Regions from separate parts of the Mesorhizobium sp. M0621 genome, predicted to be linked through region 1. Evidence: predicted binding sites of a transcription regulator. Region 1 holds the regulator's gene; each other region holds the start of a gene.
What was found. Region 1 encodes PhoB, which activates phosphate uptake and scavenging genes when phosphate is short. Its sites were predicted from a motif close to TGTCATNNANCTGTCAT; they were not measured.
Positions count from the first base shown of each region.

Region 2: the regulator PhoB is predicted to act here: its motif matches at 5,217-5,233, upstream of NKI38_RS18345 (PhoX family protein).
Region 3: the regulator PhoB is predicted to act here: its motif matches at 1,161-1,177, upstream of NKI38_RS22430 (ceramide glucosyltransferase).

Region 1 is NZ_JAMYQF010000001.1:214,589-222,153, forward strand. It holds gene NKI38_RS01140 (PAS domain-containing protein) at 1-850, shown strand, start outside; gene pstS (phosphate ABC transporter substrate-binding protein PstS) at 1,419-2,474, shown strand; gene pstC (phosphate ABC transporter permease subunit PstC) at 2,539-3,522, shown strand; gene pstA (phosphate ABC transporter permease PstA) at 3,526-4,377, shown strand; gene pstB (phosphate ABC transporter ATP-binding protein PstB) at 4,374-5,177, shown strand; gene phoU (phosphate signaling complex protein PhoU) at 5,203-5,910, shown strand; gene phoB (phosphate regulon transcriptional regulator PhoB) at 5,927-6,616, shown strand; gene NKI38_RS01175 (IS3 family transposase) at 6,721-7,458, opposite strand; gene NKI38_RS01180 (transposase) at 7,518-7,565, opposite strand, start outside.
Region 2 is NZ_JAMYQF010000025.1:16,093-23,657, reverse strand. It holds gene NKI38_RS18380 (helix-turn-helix domain-containing protein) at 1-32, opposite strand, end outside; gene NKI38_RS18375 (phosphatase PAP2 family protein) at 304-1,023, opposite strand; gene NKI38_RS18370 (hypothetical protein) at 1,038-1,379, opposite strand; gene NKI38_RS18365 (sensor histidine kinase) at 1,551-2,942, shown strand; gene NKI38_RS18360 (LuxR C-terminal-related transcriptional regulator) at 2,939-3,601, shown strand; gene NKI38_RS18355 (hypothetical protein) at 3,754-4,233, opposite strand; gene NKI38_RS18350 (hypothetical protein) at 4,549-5,007, opposite strand; gene NKI38_RS18345 (PhoX family protein) at 5,303-7,306, shown strand; gene NKI38_RS18340 (flavin-containing monooxygenase) at 7,462-7,565, opposite strand, start outside.
Region 3 is NZ_JAMYQF010000036.1:45,723-53,287, forward strand. It holds gene NKI38_RS22430 (ceramide glucosyltransferase) at 1-1,029, opposite strand, end outside; gene apaG (Co2+/Mg2+ efflux facilitator ApaG/CorD) at 1,280-1,672, shown strand; gene NKI38_RS22440 (Hsp33 family molecular chaperone) at 1,716-2,747, opposite strand; gene argF (ornithine carbamoyltransferase) at 2,840-3,751, opposite strand; gene NKI38_RS22450 (aspartate aminotransferase family protein) at 3,769-4,968, opposite strand; gene NKI38_RS22455 (GcrA family cell cycle regulator) at 5,327-5,845, shown strand; gene NKI38_RS22460 (magnesium and cobalt transport protein CorA) at 5,958-6,968, opposite strand; gene phoU (phosphate signaling complex protein PhoU) at 7,060-7,565, opposite strand, start outside.

The DNA of each region.
Region 1 (7,565 bases):
GGCAGAGAGCGGCGCCGAGGGCCTCAAGGTGCTGGTCGCCGCCGCCGCTTATGGCGTGCCGGTCGATTGCGTCGTGCTCGACTACCAGATGCCTGAGATGAGCGGCGCCGAAATGGCGCGTATCGTGCGCAACACCGCAGGCCTTGCCGGCACGCCGATCATCATGCTGACCTCGGTCGACCAGTCGCTCGCCAACACCAGCTATCGCGATCTCGGCATCGATGCCCAGCTGATCAAGCCGGCGCGCTCATCGGTGCTGCTGGAAACGCTGGTCGCCACCATCCAGCGGCATCGCCACACCACGACCGGCAGCGACGTCCCGCCGCTCGCCGGCACCGTCCCTCCAGGCAATGTGGCGCGGCCACAGCCGTCGGCGCCGGCGGAGCAGCGGGCGCTGCTGCAGCCGCCTTCGGTACGCCCCCGGCTACCCGCGACGGGTGGTGGCGAGTTCAGGCTGGATATCCTGGTTGCCGAGGACAATGAGGTGAACCAGATGGTGTTCACCCAGATTCTCGGCGAGACCGGTTATGGTTTCGAGATCGTCGGCAATGGCCGCAAGGCGCTCGATGCTTTCGGCCGGCTCAATCCGTGCATGATCCTGATGGATGTCTCGATGCCGGAGATGAACGGGTTGGAGGCGACCGCCGCGATTCGCCGGCTGGAGGAAGAGACCGGCACGCATGTGCCGATCGTCGGCGTCACCGCGCATGCGCTGAAGGGCGATCGCGAACGCTGCCTGGAGGCCGGCATGGACGACTATCTGCCCAAGCCGATCAGCCCCAGAGCCCTGCTCGAGAAAGTCGAGCGCTGGGTCGGCGCCAGCCGCCAGGCTCAGCGCAACGCCGGCTAAAGGCCGGCGTCGCACACCCCCAAACCGCGTTGCGCATGTTGTGCTCCCAAAGCCGGAGCCCTTCTGGGCGACATGCATTTGCCCATTCGGCGAAGATTCGCGGCTACCGCCAACGCCAAGACTATGGCGCGATCGCGCCATATCAAAGGCGGCACGCAGCCGAGAGAATGACCACATTCGAATTCCGCTCTTTCCAGTTACGGGCGGGAGCAGCGACCGCCGGCATGAGACAGCGTCAACCTACCCCAACGGACCTGTTTTCGGCGATGGCCCGGCCACGACACCGTGGCCGAGAGCAACGCGCTCCCGTCCGGCTTTTCTTTATAAAATCCTGTTGAAACCCAAATCGCCGGCCACCTACGGCCTAAATGTAGCAAGTCCCTGATTCCGGGGGCAAAGCCGCGTTCCATCGGGAGCGCCGGCCAGGCGGCATTTTGCTCGTCCCGGACACGCGTTACCGGGGTGACATCAAACTGTCATGCGACTGTAATAATCGAAGGCTATTGGCCTCAGCGGGCGCCGAGAGGAATGGCGCCGAGAGACCATCTTCCGAACAGGAGCAGGCCACATGAGACATTTCATCCGCTCAGCGGCCGTTGCGATTGCAATGGCTACGGCGTCCACTTTCACCCTTTCCGCGGCAATGGCAGCTGATCTTTCCGGCGCCGGCTCGACCTTCATCTATCCAGTGTTCGCCAAGTGGGCCGACACCTACAAGAAAGACACCGGCGTCGGCCTCAACTACCAGTCGATCGGTTCGGGCGGCGGCATCAAGCAGGTCATCGCCAAGACCGTGACCTTCGGCGCCACCGACAAGCCGATGTCCGATGCCGACCTGGAAAAGAACGGCCTCATCCAGTTCCCGATGGTGATGGGCGGCATCGTGCCGATCGTCAACCTCACCGGCGTCAAGCCGGGCGAACTGGTTCTTGACGGCGCGACCTTGGCCCAGATCTACCTCGGCGCCATCACTAGCTGGGATGATGCGGCGATCAAGGCCTTGAACCCGACCCTCACCCTGCCGTCCACCGCGATCGCCGTCGTGCATCGCTCGGACGGCTCGGGCACGACCTTCAACTTCACCGACTACCTGGTCAAGCTGTCGCCCGACTGGAAGGACAAGGTCGGTTCGGACACGGCGGTCGAATGGCCGACCGGCGTCGGTGCCAAGGGCAGCGAAGGCGTTGCCAACACCGTCAAGCAGACCGACGGCGGCATCGGCTATGTCGAGTATGCCTATGCCAAGCAGAACAGCCTGTCCTACTCCAAGCTGGTGAATGCCGCAGGCAAGGTCGTCGAGCCGTCGCTCGAATCCTTCGGCGCCGCTGCTTCGAATGCCGATTTCAAGGGCGCGAAGAACTTCAACGTCATCATCACCAATGAGCCCGGCGACACCACCTGGCCAATCGCTGCCTCGACCTGGGTGCTGATCCACAAGGTTCCCGACGATGCTGCAGCCACCGGCGAAGCGCTGAAGTTCTTTGCCTGGGCCTACAAGGACGGCAAGGAAACCGCCAAGGCGCTCGACTATGTGTCGATCCCCGACAGCGTCGTCGACCTGATCAAGACCTCCTGGAAGGCCGATATCCAGGCCGACGGCAAGCCCGTCTACGCCGGCGAGTAACTTCCTTTGAAGGAGCGCCGCGCCGCGGCGCTCCTTTTCCTCAACTCAAAGAGCCGAGCTTCACATGAGCGCTGTCCAGGAAGCCTTGCCAGCCATTCGAGGTTCGCGCGACGCGATTGTCAGACGATTCGCGCTGACTGACGCGATCTTCCACGGAATGACCCGGGCTGCCGCCATATTGGTGCTGGTCCTGCTTGGCGGCGTTGCGATCTCGCTTTTTGCCGGTTCCTGGCAAGCCCTGTCGACCTTCGGCTTCTCCTTCCTGACCAGCGAAAGCTGGAACCCGGTGACAGAGAAGTTCGGCGCGCTGGCGCCGATCTACGGCACCATCATCACCTCCGCCATCGCCATCCTGATTGCCGTGCCGCTCGGCATCGGCATCGCCATCTTTCTGACCGAACTTTGCCCACGCCCGCTGCGGCGGCCGATCGGCATGGCGGTGGAGCTGCTCGCCGGCATCCCCTCGATCATCTACGGCATCTGGGGCCTGTTCGTGCTGGCGCCGTTCCTGCAGACGACGGTGCAGCCCTTTATCATCGGCGTTTTCCACGGCATTCCCGGCCTCAGCAGCCTGTTTGCCGGTCCGCCCTACGGCATTGGCCTGCTGACCTCGTCGCTGATCCTTGCCATCATGGTGCTGCCCTTCATCACCTCGATCACCAAGGACGTCTTCGACACGGTGCCGCCGGTGCTGAAGGAATCGGCCTACGGCATCGGCTGCACAACCTGGGAAGTGACCCGCCGCGTGGTCATTCCCTACACCAGGATCGGCATCATGGGCGGCGTCATGCTCGGACTTGGCCGCGCGCTCGGCGAGACCATGGCGGTGACCTTCGTCATCGGCAACGCGCACCGCATCTCGACGTCGCTGTTCGCGCCGGCAACGACGATCTCCGCGACCATCGCCAATGAGTTCACCGAAGCCGTCGGCGACCTCTATACCTCTTCGCTGGTGGCGCTCGGCCTGATCCTGTTCGTCATCACCTTCCTGATCCTTGCCATCGCCCGCTACATGCTGATGCGCATCGATGCCCGCACCGGAGCCTGACCGATGTCGACAGCCACATCGCTTCACCAGAGCCGCAAGAGGAAGAATGCCGTGATGATGACGCTGTGCGTCACCGCGGCGGGCATCGGACTTGCCTGGCTGGCACTCATCCTCGGCGCGCTGGTCTACAAGGGCGCCGCCGGCCTGTCCCTTGACGTCTTCACGCAGATGACGCCGCCGCCCGGCGACGCCGGCGGCCTGCTCAACGCCATCTATGGCAGCGTGGTGATGACGATCATCGCCGTCATCGTCGGCACGCCGATCGGCGTGCTGGCCGGCACCTACATGGCCGAATATGGCCGCTTTTCCAAGCTGACCACCGTGGTGCGCTTCATCAACGACATCCTGTTGTCGGCGCCGTCGATCATCATCGGCCTGTTCGTCTACGAACTGATGGTGCGGCCGATGGGGCATTTCTCGGCAATCGCCGGTGCTGTCGCGCTCGCCATCCTCGTCATTCCGGTCGTCGTGCGTACCACCGAAGACATGCTCAACCTGGTGCCGAACGCCTTGCGCGAAGCCGGCACCGCGATCGGCGCGCCGCGCTGGGTGGTCATCAAGTCGGTCGCCTACCGCGCCGCGCTTTCCGGTATCGTCACCGGTATATTGCTGTCGATCGCCCGTATCTCCGGCGAGACGGCGCCACTGCTCTTCACGGCGCTCAACAACCAGTTCTGGTCGAGCAATCTCAACGCGCCGATGGCCAGCCTGCCTGTCACCATCTTCCAGTTCGCTCTCAGCCCTTACGAGGAATGGCAGCAACTGGCCTGGACCGGCGCACTCATCATCACATTGACGGTTCTCGCGCTCAGCATCGTTGCTCGCAGCCTGACCGGACGCAGAGAGGACAAATGAGCCAGATGTTGTCTCCAGACATGACGATTGCCGCCGAGGCCACCGCCAAGGCCAAGATCGAGGTCAAGAACCTCAACTTCTACTACGGCCAGTCGAAGGCGCTGAAGGACATCACGCTGTCCTTGCCGGAGCGCAGCGTCACCGCCTTCATCGGGCCTTCGGGCTGCGGGAAGTCGACGCTGCTGCGCGTCTTCAACCGCATCTACGAGCTCTATCCCAAGCAGACCGCCGAAGGTCAGGTGCTGCTCGACGGCCAGAACGTCCTCGACCGCTCGCAGGATCTCAACCTTTTGCGGACCAAGATCGGCATGGTGTTCCAGAAACCGACACCATTTCCGATGTCGATCTATGAAAACATCGCTTTCGGCGTCAGGCTCTATGAGAAGCTCAGCAAGTCCGAGATGGACGGTCGCGTCGAGCAGGCGCTGAAGCGGGCAGCACTCTGGACCGAGGTCAAGGACAAGCTCAACGCCAGCGGCCTCAGCCTCTCCGGCGGCCAGCAGCAGCGGCTCTGCATCGCCCGTACCGTGGCGGTGAAGCCGGAAGTCATCCTGCTCGACGAGCCGGCCTCGGCGCTCGATCCGCTGTCGACCGCCAAGATCGAGGAGCTGATCGACGAGTTGCAAGCCGACTACACGATCGTCATCGTCACCCACAACATGCAGCAGGCGGCGCGCGTGTCGAAGCAGACGGCCTTCATGTATCTGGGCGAGCTGGTCGAGTTCGACCGCACCGAGAAGATCTTCACGTCGCCCCGCGAGAAGCGCACGCAGGATTATATCACCGGCCGGTTCGGCTGAGTTCAGGCATACGAGGGACAGGATCATGAGCGAACACACAGTCGCTTCTTTCGACGAGGATCTCGGTCAGATCAGCAAGCTCATCAGCGACATGGGCGATCTCGCCAGCTCGATGGTCGGCGGTGCGACCAAGGCGCTTTTGAATTCCGACAACGCGCTGGCACAGCGTGTCGTCTCCGACGACGCCATCATGGATGCGCGTCAGCGCGAGCTCGACGATCGCGCCATCACGTTGATCGCCAAGCGGCAGCCGATGGCCGACGATCTGCGCCATGTCGTCGGCTCGATCCGCATGGCCGGCGATCTCGAACGCATCGGCGACCTTGCCAAAAACATCGCCAAGCGCGTCGGTACTGTCGGCCTCAGCGTCACGCCGCGCGACCTTTCGCACTCGATCGATGGAATGGCGCAACTGGTGTTGATCCAGGTGCAGGGCGTCATCGAGGAATATGCGGCCCGCGACGCCGAGGCGTTGGCAAAACTACGCGCCGACGACGAGCGCATCGATGTCAAGTACACGTCGGTGTTCCGCGAACTGCTGACCTACATGATGGAAGATCCCCGCAACATCACGGCGTGCACGCATCTGTTGTTCTGTGCCAAGAACCTCGAGCGCATCGGCGACCACGTGACCAACATCGCCGAAAATGCCTATTATGTTTTGACCGGTACGCAGCTGCCCGCCAATCGTCCGAAGCAGGACGAGACGGCAATGTCCGCGCCGGCGGCATGACAGGAGTGACCGGCCGATGATCGCGCCACGCATCATGGTGGTGGAGGATGAGGAGCCGCTAGGCGTGCTGCTCCGCTATAATCTGGAGTCCGAAGGTTACCAGGTCGAGGTGGTGACGCGCGGCGACGAGGCCGAGATCCGGCTGCAGGAGAACGTTCCCGACCTTCTGGTGCTCGACTGGATGGTGCCGGCGGTTTCCGGCATCGAACTCTGCCGGCGCCTGCGAATGCGCTCCGAGACCGAGCGGCTGCCGATCATCATGCTGACCGCGCGCGGCGAGGAGAGCGACCGTGTGCGCGGCCTCTCGACCGGCGCCGACGATTATCTGGTCAAGCCGTTCTCGACACCGGAGTTCATGGCCAGGGTCAAGGCGCTGTTGCGCCGCGCCAAGCCGGAAGTGCTGTCCAGCGTGCTCAAGGTCGGCGACATCGTGCTCGATCGTGAATCGCACCGGGTCTATCGCAAGAAGAGCGAGATCCGGCTCGGACCGACCGAATTCCGCCTGCTCGAATTCATGATGCGCCATCCCGGCCGCGTGTTCTCGCGCAGCCAGCTGCTCGACAATGTCTGGGGCGAGACGATCTACATCGACGAGCGCACGGTCGACGTGCATGTCGGCCGGTTGCGCAAGGCGGTCAACAATGGCCGCATGCCGGACGTGATCCGCACCATTCGCGGGGCGGGCTACGCGATCAGGGAAGACTAAAGCGCGTCGCGGTTGAACGGATTTAGGCGACGCGCTTTAGGTGTTTGTTTTTTATGCATGTCGTTTTCCCAAAACTGGAGTGCGCCCCTAGGGGTGGACACTGATCAGGCTGCGGTTTTGCCCGTCTGCCGGATGTGTTGATCCTCGAACTGTTGCGGGCTGAGATATCCCAGCGCCGAATGGAGCCTGCGTTTGTTGTAGACCTGGTCGATGAAGTGGGGAAGGTGTTCGGCAACGTCCTCGAAGGTTTCAAGCGCCATCGGATAAACCGCCTCGAGCTTCAGGGTCTTCATGAAGCTCTCCGCTTTGGCATTGTCATAAGGATTGCCCTTGCGGCCCATTGAGCCGGCCAGACCATGGCCGGCGAGAAGCTGCCGGTAAGTCTCGGCGGCATATTGGGAGCCGCGATCGGAATGATGAACGCAGCCTAGCGGTGGCTTTCTGCGCTCGATTGCGGCGCGCAAGGCGGCGCCCGTCAGGCGGGCATCGATCGCGCGGCTGATAGCGTAGCCGACGATCATGCGCGACCAGACATCGAGAATGATGGCGACGTAGACGAAGCGGATCGGTAGCGCGACATAGGTGATGTCGCCGACCCAGAGTTGGTTCGGACCGGTCGGAACGATGTCCTTTGCCAGATTGGGGAAGATCGGACTGTTGTGATTGCTGTCGGTCGTAGCGACGAACCGGCGTCTGACCTTCGGTTGCAGGCCGTGGTCGCGCATCAGGCGGCGGATCTTCTTGTGGTTCACCACAAAGCCTTGCTGACGCAGCGCCGCGCCCACGCGGCGATAGCCATAAAACTCGAATTCGTCGCAGATCGAGACCATCGTCTCGACGATAGCGGTATCATCGGCCGGTCATTCCGGGCGGTCATAAAAGCTGGAACGCGCCAGATCCATCAGCCGGCAGCCTTTGGCGACACTGAGACCACGGGGCCGGTGATGAC
Region 2 (7,565 bases), on a different contig from region 1:
CTTGCGGCGCGCATCTGCGCGGCAGTGATCATCGGCCGGAATCCCCGTCTGAGTCTGCAGAAATAATGTATAATACCATTATTATGATGTTTCAACCATCAATATGAACGTCTGAGCCGTAAGCGTTGTCGCCTGGTCGACCATTTTTTTCAGATACTTCCTGGGAATTGCGGGCTAGGGTGTTCCATCTGGGGTGGGGTAACGCGGTATGACTGTTCTCAAGACCTTCATGACATCGGCATGCTTGCTGTCGGTGGTTTTCCTGCTAACGGGCTGCGGGCACGGGCTGATCAACCGGCTGATCTAGTCGCCGGTCTCGCTGTCGCCGTTCGGGCGCTGCCCGCGCCATCGTTGCCACGCCCAGGCAGTGAGCCAGCACAGCATCGCCCAGGCGAAGCCGGCGCACCAGCCGGCCAGCACATCCGACGGCCAGTGTACACCGAGGTAGACGCGGCTGATGCCGACCAGCAGCGTCGTCAGCACGGCCAGCGACAGCACATAGATCTTCGTCGTTCGCCCCGGCAGGAAGCGCGCTGCCAGCGCGCCGAGCGTCAGATAGGTAACTGCCGAGAGCATGGCGTGGCCGCTCGGAAAGGACAGCGAGTTCTCGCTGACCAGATGCGAGACGAGTTCGGGGCGCGGCCGATCGATGCCGGCTTTCAGGAGGCTCGACAGGATTTGACCGCCGGCCACCGCGACGAAGACGAAAAGGGCGGTCGCCGGCCTGCGGATAAGCAAGAGATAAAGGATTACCGCCGTTACGATCAGCACCACCACGACGCCGCTGCCCAGGCTGGTGATGTCGCGCATCGCGCCTTCCAGCCAGTGCGGCCCGATCGGGCTGTCGGGCTGACCCGCCTTGCGGAAGGCGAGCATGATTTCGGTGTCGAAAGCGTGCGGCGTCGTGGCCCGCGCCACCTCCATCAACTCCTCGAAGCCCCACAGGCCGGCGGCGATGACCATGCCGGCCAGCAGCACCGGGAATTCGACCCGGTTAAGCAGAGTGTTCGCGGCGTTCTTCATCGGCAATTCGCCTGTTACAACCGACCTTGCAGATAGGGTCCGAGCGTGATCAGCGCCACCGCGGCGATTGCCAGCATGATGCCGGTCGCCTGCAACGCGTTGACCCGTTCGCCGAAGAAGACCAACGCGACGACATTCACCGAGACCAGCTGGATGACGGCCGACAGACTGAACGACACCGACATGCCGAATTCGCGGATCAGCCGCAGCATGATCAGATTGCCCAAAGAATAAAGCGCCAGCGTCAGCAGGATCTTGCCAAGGTTCGGCGCCATGCCCCATTGCTTGGCGGCGGTGGCCGCGAGCAGGAAAATGACGGTCGAAAAGCCGAGTTGCAGCAATCCCGAAAAACTCAACGTACCATCCCCTCTCGAAGCGGCTTCCGCCGCGTGTGTCGCGGCCCTTGTTTCCGAAGCGCGCCGAGACGTCAAGCGACCTCGGCCAAACGTAGGCCTTGGCAACGGCAAGCCGGAAGCTCAATGTGCTGAAATCGCCCAGCCTATCGATTGAAGGGCGGTCAGGGGTTCATGATTCGTATTTTTCAAAACTTGGCGCGGCGCTGGGGCGAGCTTTCCCTTGCCCTGCAATTCGTCGTTGCCGGCGGCTTTGGCCTGCTTGCCGTCATGCTGGTGGTGGGTGCCTGGGTGACGGGGCAGATCCGGGACGGCGTGATCCGCAATTCGGCCGCCACGACGGCGCTGTATGTCGACAGCGTGATTGCACCGCTGCTTCCCGATTTGCGCAAGCAGCAGGAACTCAGCGACTCCGTCAAGCAGGCGCTCGACGAGACGCTTGGCCAGGGCGCGCTCGGCAAGCGCCTCGTATCGTTCAAGCTCTGGAGCCGCGACGGCACGATTCTCTATGCCAAGGAGACGGCGCTGATCGGCCGCCGCTTCGAACCGAGCAGTGGCCTGCGCTCCGCCTTCCAGGGCGATGTCGTCGCCCAGTTCGACACGTTCGATGAGAACGAAAGCCAGGAAGAGGCGATCGGCGTACCGTTGCTGGAGATCTACAATCCCGTGCGCGAGCCGTGGTCGGGCGAGGTGGTGGCCGTCACCGAATTCTATGAGATCGCCGACGACTTCAAAGCCACGCTCGCCTCCGCTTTGTGGTCAAGCTGGCTGATCGTGGCCGGCGCGACGCTGGCGGCCTTCCTGCTCCTGTCGGGCATCGTCCTGCGCGGCAGCCGCACCATCGACGATCAGCGCGGCGCGCTGCGCCGCCAGGTGTCGGAGCTGCAAGGTCTGGTGACGCAGAACAGCGCCTTGCGACTGCGCGTGCAGCGGGCGTCCCGTCGCGCCACCGCGCTCAACGAAAGATATTTGCGCCGCATCGGCGCCGATCTCCATGACGGTCCGGCGCAACTCGTGGCGCTGGCGGCACTGCGCATGGATAGTCCGGTGTTTTCCGGCGATGGCCATTCGGGCGAAAGCCGCTCGACCGAGGTCGCGATGATCCGCAAGACACTGGAGGATGCATTGCGCGAAATACGCGGTATCTGCACCGGCCTCGTCCTGCCGCAGATAGAGACGGCCGCCGCAAACGACATTCTGCGGCTGGCCGTCAACGAACACCAGCTGCGGACGGGAACGTCCGTGACCCTCACGCTGGCCGGACAGTTGCCAGAGCCCGGCGCCTCGGAGAAGATCAGCATCTATCGGTTCGTGCAGGAAGGGCTGAACAACGCCTATCGCCACGCGCGAGGCAAGGATCAGGCGGTGAGTGCCGGAATGAAGGGTGGCAGGCTTTACGTTGAAGTATCGGATGCCGGACCAGGCTTCGATCCGGCCCGGGACGAGGGCCTCGGGCTCGCTGGTCTCAGAGAGCGGGTCGAAAGCATTGGCGGCCAGTTCGAAACCTTGACCGGGCCGCAAGGCACGCGTTTGGTAATCCGTCTATCGGTCGAGGAGCAAGCATGACTGGTGTCATTCGCATCGCCATTATCGACGATCATCCCCTCTTCCGCGAAGGCGTGACGCGCAGCCTGTCGGAGATCGGAGGCTTCGAGATGGTTGGCGAGGGTGCCACGGCGCAGGATGCCGAACGCATCGCCGCGACCGTGCAGCCCGACATATTGCTGCTCGACATCTCCATGCCGGGCGGCGGTCTGGCCGCGGTTGCCGGCATCCTCGCCGGCCATCCCGCCCAGAAGATCGTCATGCTGACCGTTTCGGAGGCCAATGCCGATGTGACCATGGCCCTGAATGCAGGGGTGTGCGGCTATGTCCTCAAAGGTATCGGATCTCGCGCGCTTGCCGACATCCTACGCAACGTGGCGGCCGGCGAGAGCTATCTTTCGCCGACGCTGTCGGCCCGGCTGCTTTCGGATCTCCAGTCCCAGCAACCCACCAACGGCATAGCGGACCGCCTGCGGCAACTCACCGAGCGGCAGACGGAAATCCTGCGGCTGGTGGCTGAGGGGCTGAGCAACAAGGAAGTCGCCTTGCGGCTGGAGCTTCAGGAGAAGACCGTCAAGCATCACATGACCGGCGTGCTGTCGAAACTCAATGTGCGAAACCGCACTGAAGCCGCCTTGATGATGCGTGAGGCGCGCGACCGCGACGGGAACCGTGCTTAACAGTTCAGCGCTTCAACCAAACCCGAACCGCTCCAGGGACTTGAGTCATCGCGGTGCCGGAAATCGCGCGGCGCCGGCCTAAAAACGAGGTCACCTCCGCCGGGGGGCGGCGGAGGTGACATGTGAAGCCGGCCGTTGCCTGTTAGCAAGCTTCACAAGGCCTTGAGACGGCTGACATCGGCCGGCGTGGCCCGGCGGTCGATGATCGTGCGACCGAGAGCATCCTCCATTCTGAAACGACCGTTCTCGACCTTTTCCGTTATGCCGTCGGGATGCCGGACTGTGATCTTGTTGCCTGTCACGTCGACCTTGTCGCCGGTCGTGGCATTGACATGATTCGCGCTCTTACCCTGATTGGATCCCGATTTGCCGTTGTTGCCGCTGTTGCCGTTCCCGTTGCTGTTGCCGCTATTTCCGCCGCTGCTATTACCGCCGCCGGAATTGCCGCCACCGGAATTGCCGCCACCACCGCCGCCGTTGCCGCCGCCACCCTTGCCGGCCTGTGCGCTGGCGGCATAGATCCCGGGAACGGAGCCGTGGAGGGCAATTTGATAGGGGGCAATGATCAACGCCAGCGCAGCCGCGGATCTGAGCGCCAGCCAGCAACAACGGGTCGTGACCGATCTGTGCATCCTGATCTCCGTCGATTGAGCCGGCGCGCCCACCCTCAACGTTGCAGTTGCAACCAACATCGCCGAAAGACGTGGTGCCCGGAAGCGACCTCCGACCGTTGCGGTTGTCCCCTAGGACCTTTGCAAGCGCAAGGTTGGACTAAAGTCCTATTCGTATGCTATATTAGCTTCGTATGAACGGCGCCGCGACCGCCATCGCCGACGGGAGACTGGCTTTCCCGATGTCTGGGCGGCGGCAGATGCCGAACATCAAGGTCACCTCCGCCGGGGGCGGCGGAGGTGACTGTGAGGTTGGCTGTTGCTTCTGGCCTTGCCTCACAATGCCTCGAGGCGACTGAAATCGTCCGCCGTCGCCGGACGTTCGACGATCGTGCGGCCGAGAGCATCCTTCATCTCGAAACGGCCGTTCTCGATCTCTTCCCTGATGCCGTCGGGATGCTCGACCTCGATCTTGTTGCCGTCCACTTCGACCTTGTCGCCGGTGGCCGCATTGACATGACGGCCAGCTCCGCCATTGCCGGATCCGGAATTGTCGGTTCCGCCATGAGCGTTACCGGCGCCATTGTTACCACCACCGGCCCCGGAATTGCCGCTGTTTCCACCGTTTCCACCACTTCCGCCACTATTTCCGCCATCCTTGGCGTGCGCGGCTGCGGCAACGATGCCGGGAGCGGAACCGTGGAAGGCGAGTTGACAGGGAGCGATGGCCAGCGCCAATGCCGATGTCGCTCTCAGAGCCAGCCAGCGATAGCGGGCGGGGATCGATCCACGCATCTCGGTCTCCTTTTTCATCAGGCCGACGCCGGCGTTGGCAAACCGCCGATCATTGCCGACATAGCCGCTTTGGCGTAAGGGGCCCGCGACCGATGCCGCGCCAACAGGGACCTTTGCGTGGCCCGATCAGGGACCTTGGTCCCCACGTTGCGCAATTGCGAAAGGGTCGGCTGCCGAGACCGTGGAATGCGATTGAAAGCGGTTTGAGGTGTCACGAAAATGTGATCGACCGGATATAAGGGGTTAAACAGGCAACACGCTTCAGCCATCCCCCCGAAGCCAGAGGCAAAGCCCAATGACCGAACATCGCTCCGCCGACGCCCGATTCCGCACTAGCCTGCTCGAGGAAAACGACGGCCCGGCCACCAACCCCACCGACAACCGCACCATGGGCGAGATCATCGCCACGAGGTTCTCGCGCCGTCGCTTCCTCAAGGGCTCGCTCGCCGTCTCGGCTATCGCCGCCACCGTCAGCCCGCTGGCGCTGGTCAGCGCCGACGAAGCGCGGGCAGCGGAAGGCTCTGCCTTCGCGTTCGACGAGCTGGAGGCAGGCATCGACGACAAGCACCATGTCGCACCCGGCTACGACGCCGATGTGCTGTTGCGCTGGGGCGATCCGCTGTTTGCCGATTCGCCGGAGTTCGACCCGACGAAACAGTCGGCGCAGGCGCAGGCGAAACAATTCGGCTACAACAACGACTATGTCGGCTATCTCCCGATCGACGGTTCGGCCGAACACGGCCTGCTGGTCGTCAACCACGAATACACCAACCCGCATCTGATGTTCCCGGGCATCGTCAGGATCGTCGACAAGGACGGCAAGAAGTCGGCCGAGGTCGCACCGCTCTCTAAGGAGCAGGTCGATGTCGAGATGGCAGCCCACGGCGGCACCATCGTCGAGATCCGCAAGGTCTCCGGCAAATGGCAGGTGGTGCGCGACGGCAAGCTCAACCGCCGCATCACCTCCAACACCGAAATGGCGCTGTCCGGTCCGGTCGCCGGCCACGACCGCGTCAAGACCAATGCCGATCCGTCCGGCACCAAGGTGTTCGGCACGTTCAACAACTGCGCCGGCGGTGTCACCCCCTGGGGCACCTACGTGATGGCCGAGGAGAACATCCACGGCTATTTCTCCGGCGACCTGCCGGAGGGCCACAAGGAGGCCGCCAACTACAAGCGCCTGGGCATTCCCGAAGGCGCCTATGAGTGGGCCGCACATTACGACCGTTTCGACCTTGCCAAGGAGCCTAACGAGGCCAACCGCTTCGGCTGGATCGTCGAGGTCGATGTCAACGACCCGACCTCGACGCCGAGGAAGCGCACCGCCATGGGCCGCTTCAAGCACGAGGGCGCCGAATCGATCGTCGCCAAAGATGGCCGCGTCGTCTTCTATCTCGGCGACGACGAGCGCTTCGACTATGTCTACAAATTCGTCACCAAGGGTACGTTCAATCCGAACGACCATGCCGCCAACAAGGATCTGCTCGACGACGGCACGCTGCATGTCGCCAAGTTCGCCGAGGACGGTTCGGTCGAATGGCTGCCGATCGTCTTCGGCCAGGCGCCGCTGACGACCGAAAACGGCTTTGCCAACCAGGCCGACGTGCTGATCGAGACACGGCGCGCCGCCGACCTGCTCGGCGCCACCAAAATGGACCGCCCCGAAGACATCCAGCCCAATGGTGTCAACGGCAAGGTCTACGTCATGCTGACCAACAATTCGAAGCGCAAGGCCGACCAGGTCGATGCCGCCAACCCGCGCGCCGAAAACGCCTTCGGCCACATCATCGAGATATCGGAGGATGGCGGCGATTTCACTGCCACCAAGGGCAAGTGGGAAGTGCTTTTGAAATGCGGCGATCCCTCGGTGGCCGATGTCGGCGCCACCTTTTCGACGGCAACGACGGCCAATGGCTGGTTCGGCATGCCCGACAATTGCGCGGTCGACTCGGCTGGGCGCCTATGGGTGGCCACCGACGGCCAGGGCCCGAAAGCCACCGGCCGCACCGATGGCCTGTGGGCGGTGGACACCGAAGGCTCCGCGCGGGCGACCTCGAAACTGTTCTTCCGCGTGCCGATCGGCGCCGAAATGTGCGGTCCGCTGTTTGCGCCCGACGACCAGACCGCCTTTGTCGCCGTCCAGCATCCGGGCGACGGCGGCGAGGACTGGGAGCCGTTCGGCCGCCCGTCCTACTATGAGGACCTGTCGACACGCTGGCCCGACTTCAAGCCCGACATGCCGGTGCGGCCGTCGGTGGTCGCCATCACCAAACAGGGCGGCGGCAAGATCGCGGTCTGATCGCTTATCGACGTTGGTAGAGCCGCACAGGGACGGCGGAGCAGAATTCTGCACCGCCGTAACGCTTGAAAGTCGCGGCATGGATCTGGGGTCTGCGCTGCATCGCTGCGCTCCTTCCGCCCGTGGATGACGAAGCGTCGGGCCTCGAGTCGAAATCAGCGTGCGGCGCCGGATGATGAGCCAGCGATCCGCTTGGCGATCGCCTTGGCCAGGATGCCGGCATTGGCGAAACAGCCGCGAATGCTTGGCCGCATGCCGG
Region 3 (7,565 bases), on a different contig from region 1:
GCGCATTGCCATCGCCGCGACCATGCGTGGCGACAGGTACCAGCCCTTTGAGCGGGCCAGAATGCACTCGGGAAGGTAGAAGGCTGCCAGCACGGCAATGGCGGTTGCCCAGAGGCTGATGCCGGCGCTTGCCGCCGCAATCAGCGCCAGCACCAGCGGCACCACCGCGCCAGTCAGGATTTCAGGCGCGAAGAACAGGGGAAAGGTGACGCGGCGCAGGCGAGCCCAACGGGCCTGGCGCGACCAGATCTCGCCAAATGTGCGCAGGCCGAGCGGCTGCTCGAAGGGCGAGGCGACGAGATTGACGCGCAGGCCGAGGCCATTGACCAGCTTGGTCGCGGCGGCGTCCTCGGCGATCTCGGCGGCCAGCGCGCGGATGCCGCCATTGGCATCGAGCATCGGCTTGTTCCAGAGCATGCTCTTGCCTTGGGCAAAGCCAAGGCCAAGCGCCTCGCCCGCATATTGCCAGCGTGCCTGCAGCGTGTTGAGGAAAACGCATTCGACTTCAGCCCAGAAGCCGGCCGGCCGCGAACCGATCGGCGTCGAGCAGACAAGGCCAGTGTCCGGCCGCCATGCAGCCATCAGGTGCTGGACGTAGTCTCTCGGCATCAACACGTTGGAATCGGCCAGGATCACCCAATCGTGCCGCGCCGCTTCCCAGCCCTTGACGCAATTGTTGAGTTTCGGATTGGCGCTGATGCGGTCGTCGCCGACCAACAGCCGGGCCGGCACCTTGGGAAACAGGACAATCGCCCTGTTTATCAGTTTGACCACCGGATCGTCGGCATGGGCGACGCAGAAGACCAGCTCGTAGCGCGGCCAGTCGAGCGAGAAGGCGCGCTCCAGTGTCTCGTGCGTGAAGGGTTCCACGCCACGCGACGGCACGACGATCGACACCGGCCGCGGCTTGCCGACGGGCGGCGCTATAATGCGGCGCCGTTTCAGACGCGACGCGGCAAGCACGATGCTGGCGAGATTTGAGAGGATGAGAGCAGTTGAAAGCGCGGCGGCTATGAGAGTGAGTTCCATCGAGATCCGGTAGCTCCAGGAAAGCCGCCCACCAGAACAATCTAGGGGGATGACGACAGATCTCAACAGTTCGACAGAGCGCCCGAGTCGCGCGGCATTGATCGGCACAGACCATCATTGACCATTGTCACGTGTCACTTAAATGACATTCTTTGCCGGCACCTGCACATCAGACCGCGATGACAGGATGCGTACCGTTGACCGGCCACCACGGAGCGCCGAAAGTTACAGGATTGTTTTGGAGCCGCTTATGTACAGCGCCGTCACGCGCAACATCGAAGTGCAGGTCAGGCCGTTCTATCTGGAGGACCGCTCGGATCCGTCCGAGAACCGCTATGTCTGGGGCTATCAGATAACGATCGACAATCAGTCGGACGACTTCGTGCAGCTGTTGTCGCGCTATTGGCACATCACCGACGGCACCGGCCGGGTCGAAGAGGTACGCGGCCCAGGCGTCGTCGGCGACCAGCCCGAACTCAATCCCGGCGACAGCTACCAATACACGTCCGGTTGCCCGCTCTCGACACCGTCCGGCATCATGGTCGGGCACTACACGATGCGCAACGAGCGGGGCGAGACGTTCGACATCGCCATCCCCGCCTTTTCACTCGACCTGCCGGGGACGCGGCGGACGGTGAACTAATTTGCCTCGCCGGCCGCGAGGCAGCCGGCGAGGCGTGTTTTCTCTACTGAGCCGCAAATTCCGCCGGGTCGAAGTCGTATTGCTTCGAGCAGAATTCGCAGGCGACGTGGATGCCGCCATCTTCGGTGCTGTCCTTGATCTCCTGCGCGGAGAAACCCTCCAGGATGCCGCGGATCTTGTCCCGGGAGCACGAGCACTGGTCGGCGACCGGAACGCCGCCAAAGACGCGCACGCCATGCTCGTGGAACAGCCTGTAGAGCAGCCGCTCGGCGCCGATCGTCGGGTCGATCAGTTCGGTCGGCTCGATGGTGCCGAGCAGCGCCAGCAACTCCTGCCAGGAATTGTCGGCCGGATCGTGGATCTCCTCGCGCGGATCGCCATCGCCGCCAGGCAGGTCCGGCACACGCATGCGCTCTGGCGATTGCGGCAGGAACTGCGCCAGGATGCCACCGGCGCGCCACTGCTCGCGGGCGCCGCCAGGGCCGGGCGTCAGCAGCTTGGCCACCGAAAGCCTGAGATCGGTCGGAATCTGCTCCGACTGACGGAAATAGGTGCGTGCCGCATCTTCCAGCGTCTCGCCATCGAGCTGGACGATACCCTGATAGCGCTGCGTGTGAGCGCCCTGATCGATGGTCAGCGCCAGCACGCCGGTGCCGAGCAGGGTCTGCTGGGACGTTTCGCCCGCCGCGACCAGCGCTTCCAGCCGGTCGGCATCGAAACGCGCATAGGCGCGCAGCGCCGAGGGTGTGGAAAAATCCGCGACCAGCATGTCGACAGGCCCGTCGGTGCGGGTCTGCAGGATGAACTTGCCCTCGAACTTTAGCGAAGTGCCGAGCAGCACCGTCAGCACACAGGCTTCCGCCAGCAGGCGGGCGACCGGCTCGGGATAGTCGTGGCGGCCAAGGATGGCGTCGAGCATTGGCCCGAGCTGGACGGTGCGGCCGCGCACGTCGAGCGGGCCGACCTCGAAGGGCACGACGTGATCGTCGCCGGCGTAGCCGAATTCGCCGAGTTTGGGGTGATGTTCAGTCACTTGATAGGTTTCCAACATAACAAAGCTCCAGGGCGCGGCCATGCCGCCCTGTCGGGAGCATGCGTCGAAACGCGCTTGATTTGCGTGATGTGGCGCAAATAGGCATCACACCCCGGCAGATCAAGCTCCCAGGCTCAAGCGCCGAGACACCAGGCGAGCACGGCCTTCTGGGCATGGAGCCGGTTCTCGGCCTCGTCGAAGACCACCGAATGCGGCCCGTCGATGACTTCGTCGGTCACTTCCTCGCCGCGATGCGCCGGCAGGCAGTGCATGAACAGCGCGTCCGGCTTGGCCTTGGCCATCAGCTTGGCATTGACCTGGTAGGGCGAGAACACGTTGTGGCCGCGGGCGCGATGCTCCTGGCCCATCGATACCCAGCAATCGGTGACGATGCAGTCGGCCTGATCGACGGCTTCCTCGGGCGAGCGGGTGAAGTGCAGCTTGCCGCCATGCGCCTGCGACCAGTCGATATGCTTCTGCGCCGGCTCGCTGCCCTCGGGCACGGCGACGTTGAGGTTGAAGCGGAACCGGGCCGAGGCTTCGAGCAAGGAATGCAGCACATTGTTGCCGTCGCCGGTCCAGGCGATGGTCTTGCCGGCGACCGGACCGCGATGTTCCTCGAAGGTCATGATATCAGCCATCAGCTGGCAGGGATGGGTGTCATCGGTCAGTCCGTTGATCACCGGAACGGTAGCGTTCTCGGTCAGCTCCAGCAGCCGCTCATGCGAGGTGGTGCGTATCATGATCGCATCGACATAGCGCGACAGCACCTTGGCGGTGTCGGCGATGGTCTCGGAACGGCCGAGCTGCATCTCGGTGCCGGTCAGCATGATGGTCTCGCCGCCAAGCTGACGCATGCCGACGTCGAAGGAGACGCGCGTGCGCGTCGACGGCTTGTCGAAGATCATCGCCAGCACCTTGCCTTCGAGCGGCTTGGTCCGCTCGCCGGCCTTGAGGCGCGCCTTTCGCACCACCGCATCGTCCAGCATGAAGCGCAGATCGCCTTCGGAGACGGCGGAAAGATCGGTGAAATGGCGAACTGACATCAGCAATGGTTCCGGGATTACTTCGCGGCGGCGGCGGCGATCGCCTCCGCCAGGCCCTTGGCGCCGGCGCGGATGCGGTTGAGTGCGTCGTGGATCTCGGCGTCGGTGACGGTGAGCGGCGGCAACAGGCGAATGACGTTGTCGCCGGCCGGAACCGTAAGCAGGTGCTGGTCGCGCAATGCCATGTTCACCTTGGTGTTGGGCATGGCGCATTTGAGGCCGAGCATCAGCCCGGTGCCCCTGATGTCCTCGATGACCTCGGGAAACTCGTCGGCGACCGACGCAAGCCCCTGCTTCATCAGCAGCGCCTTGCGCTGGACGTCTTCCAGGAAGCCGTCTTCCAGCACGACATCGAGCACGGCGTTGCCGACCGCCATGGCCAGCGGGTTGCCGCCGAACGTGGTGCCATGCACGCCTGCGGTCATGCCGACGGCCGCTTCGTCCGTGGCAAGGCAGGCGCCCATCGGGAAACCGCCGCCAATGCCCTTGGCGATCGCCATGATGTCTGGCGTAACCCCTGACCATTCATGCGCGAACAGCTTGCCGGTGCGGCCGATGCCGCACTGGACCTCGTCGAAGATCAGCAGCAGGCCGTGCTGTTCGCACAATTGCCTGAGCCGCTTCAGCGATTGCGTCGGCACCGGACGGATACCGCCCTCGCCCTGGACCGGCTCGATCAGGATGGCGGCCGTCTCCGGCGTGATCGCCTTTTCGGCGGCGTCGATGTCGTCGAAACCGACCTGATCGAAACCTTCGACCTTGGGGCCGAAGCCTTCGAGATATTTGTATTGGCCGCCGGCCGCGATGGTGGCCAGCGTGCGGCCATGGAAGGCGCCTTCGAAGGTGATGACGCGGAAGCGCTCGGCGTGGCCGTTGACGAACTGATAGCGCCGCGCCGTCTTGATTGCGCATTCCAGCGCCTCGGCGCCGGAATTGGTGAAGAACACCTTGTCGGCGAAAGTGGCGTCGACCAGCCGTTCGCCAAGCCGGCTCTGCCCCGGGATCTCATAGAGATTGGAGACATGCCAGAGCTTGGCGGCCTGTTCGGTGAGTGCTGCCACCAGATGCGGATGGCTGTGGCCCAGCGAATTGACGGCGATGCCGCCGGCGAAATCGAGATATCGCTCGCCCTTGTCGGTAATCAGCCAGGTGCCTTCCCCGTGGTCGAAGGCCAGGGGTGCGCGAGCAAAGGTCTCGTAAAGCGCCGAACCGCTCATTATATGCGTCTCCGGTACCGGAAAATCAAAAAAGCCGCCAAAGCGGCGGCCTGTGCGGCTTATCGTGTTTTTCGGCCATGAAGTCAACGAAAACGTCGCGTAGTGCCGCGCGGCAAGCCCTCTGACGAGACGCCGGCTCATAAGCGACCGGGCAAGTTGGGGAAAACCGAAAAAACCGATTCGTGTTGCGCTTGGGACTCTTGTCACCGAGTCAGCGCATAGAGTAGTTGTAGACGAGAAATAACTAGATTTCGTGCGGCGGACCTAATCACCAGATATATGTGGTGTCTGCCCCGGCAAATAGTGCCGGGTCGGGAGTGGATTCCGGTTGCCGCACGCTTAGCAGGAGCGCGGTCTCATGAACTGGACTGACGAGCGGGTAGAACTCTTGAGGAAACTGTGGTCGGAGGGTCTGAGCGCAAGCCAGATTGCTGCGCAGCTTGGGGGGGTCAGCCGCAATGCGGTCATCGGCAAGGTGCATCGGCTGAAATTGTCGGGCCGCGGACGCTCGACCGCCGCGCCGGCACGCCAGAAGAAGGCGGCGCAAGGATCGACCGTTCAGAAATCGGTATCGCGTGCCGCGACGGCTACGCGCCACGTCACGACCTCGATTGGCGCGACTGCGTTGCAGACGCAGTTCGACGCCGAGCCGGTGGCACGCCACTACATCCGCCCGGTCGAGAATGTCGTGTTGCCGATCTCGCGGCACCTGCAGCTCGTCGAGCTGACCGAGCGGACCTGCAAATGGCCGAACGGCGATCCGCTTTCGGAGGACTTCCATTTCTGCGGCAACGAGGCCGCCGAAACCGGCCCCTACTGCAAGTACCACGCCCGCGTGGCGTTCCAGCCGGCATCGGAGCGGCGGCGGAGCCGCTGAGCGAATAGCGAATAGCGAATAGCGAATAGCGAATAGCGACTGATTGAGCTTCCACGAGGAGGCAATACTGTTTTTCCCTATTCGCTACTCCCTATTCGCTATTTGCTCTGTTTCACAGCCATCCATTCTTGCGAAACCGCCAGTAGAGAAACGCGCAGATCAGCGCGATCGTGGCCAGCACCATTGGGTAGCCGTATTCCATCTTCAGTTCCGGCATATCGCTGAAATTCATGCCGTAGATGCCGGCGAGCGCCGTCGGCACCGCCAGGATGGCGGCCCAGGAGGCGAGCTTCTTGGTGTTCGCCGTTTCCTGACTCTGGCCGACCAGCAGACTGGCTTCGAAAGCGAACGCCAGCACCTCGCGCAGGCTGTCGATCTTTTCCTGGACGGTGCGGATGTGATCGGTGACGTCGCGAAACAACGGATGCATGGCCGTATGGATCTGCGGCAGTTCGGCGCTGGTCAGCCGGCGGCAGACTTCGACCAACGGCAGCGCCGCATTGCGCAGGCGCAAAAGATCGCGGCGCAGCATATAAAGCCGCTCGATGTCGGGCCCGGTCATCGGCTTCAACAGAATCTTGTCCTCGATCGCCTCGACCTCGTCCTCGATCTGCTCGAGCACCGGCATGTAATTGTCGACGATGAAATCGAGAATGGCGTAGAGGACAAAATCCTCGCCCTTGGCCAACGAATGCGGGCAGCTTTCCCAATGCTGACGAACGGCGGCATAGGAGGTGGAAGGGCCGTGCCTGACGCTGACAATGTAGCCGCTGCCGACGAACAAATGGGTCTCGCCAAAGGTCACCCGACCGTCGATCAGCTGCGCGGTGCGGGCGACGATGAACAGCGCATCGCCATATTGCTCGATCTTCGGCCGCTGGTGCGGGTGCTCGGCATCCTCGATTGCCAGCTCATGCAGGTGAAACTGCGCCTGGACGCGCAGCAAGAGATTGCGGTCGGGCTCGAGCAGGCCAATCCAGACGACATGACCGGATTTTTTTGCCCATTCGCCGGCTTCCTCGATGGGGATGTCGGCGATGCGACGCCCGGCTGTGTAGACGCCGCAAGCGATAATGCCGGAGGCAGGCGCAGACGCCGGGGTCAGGTTCCGAACATTTTCCATCACGACCTCCCGAAGAAAATCCACGGACGAGGATAGAGGCAAAGCCCGGAAAGCTTAGCTTATTTCGGGTGACGGTTCGAGAGGCGGCCGTTCACTTCACTGGCAGCGTCTCGGAAAGGCCGATCTTGTCGGTCTTGTCGCCCTTGGGCCGCTCAGCCGGCAACTGCTCGCCGGTGACGATGTAGTAGATGGTCTCGGCGATGTTGGTGGCGTGATCGCCGATACGCTCGATGTTCTTGGCGCAGAACAGCAGGTGCGTGCAGGGCGTGATGTTGCGCGGATCTTCCATCATGTAGGTCAGCAATTCGCGAAACAGCGACGTGTACATGGCGTCGATCTGGTCGTCGCGGTCGCGCACGAAGCCGATTTTCTCCACCGAGCGGGACGCGTAGACGTCGAGCACTTCCTTGAGCTGGGTCAGCGCCAGATTGGCCAGGGCCTCGAGGCCGCGGAACAGGCTGGTCGGCTGGCGTCCGTCGGTGACGGCGACCACCCGCTTGGCAACGTTCTTGGCGAGGTCGCCAACCCGTTCGAGATCGGCGGAGATGCGAATGGTCCCGACGATCTCGCGCAAATCCGTCGCCATCGGCTGACGCC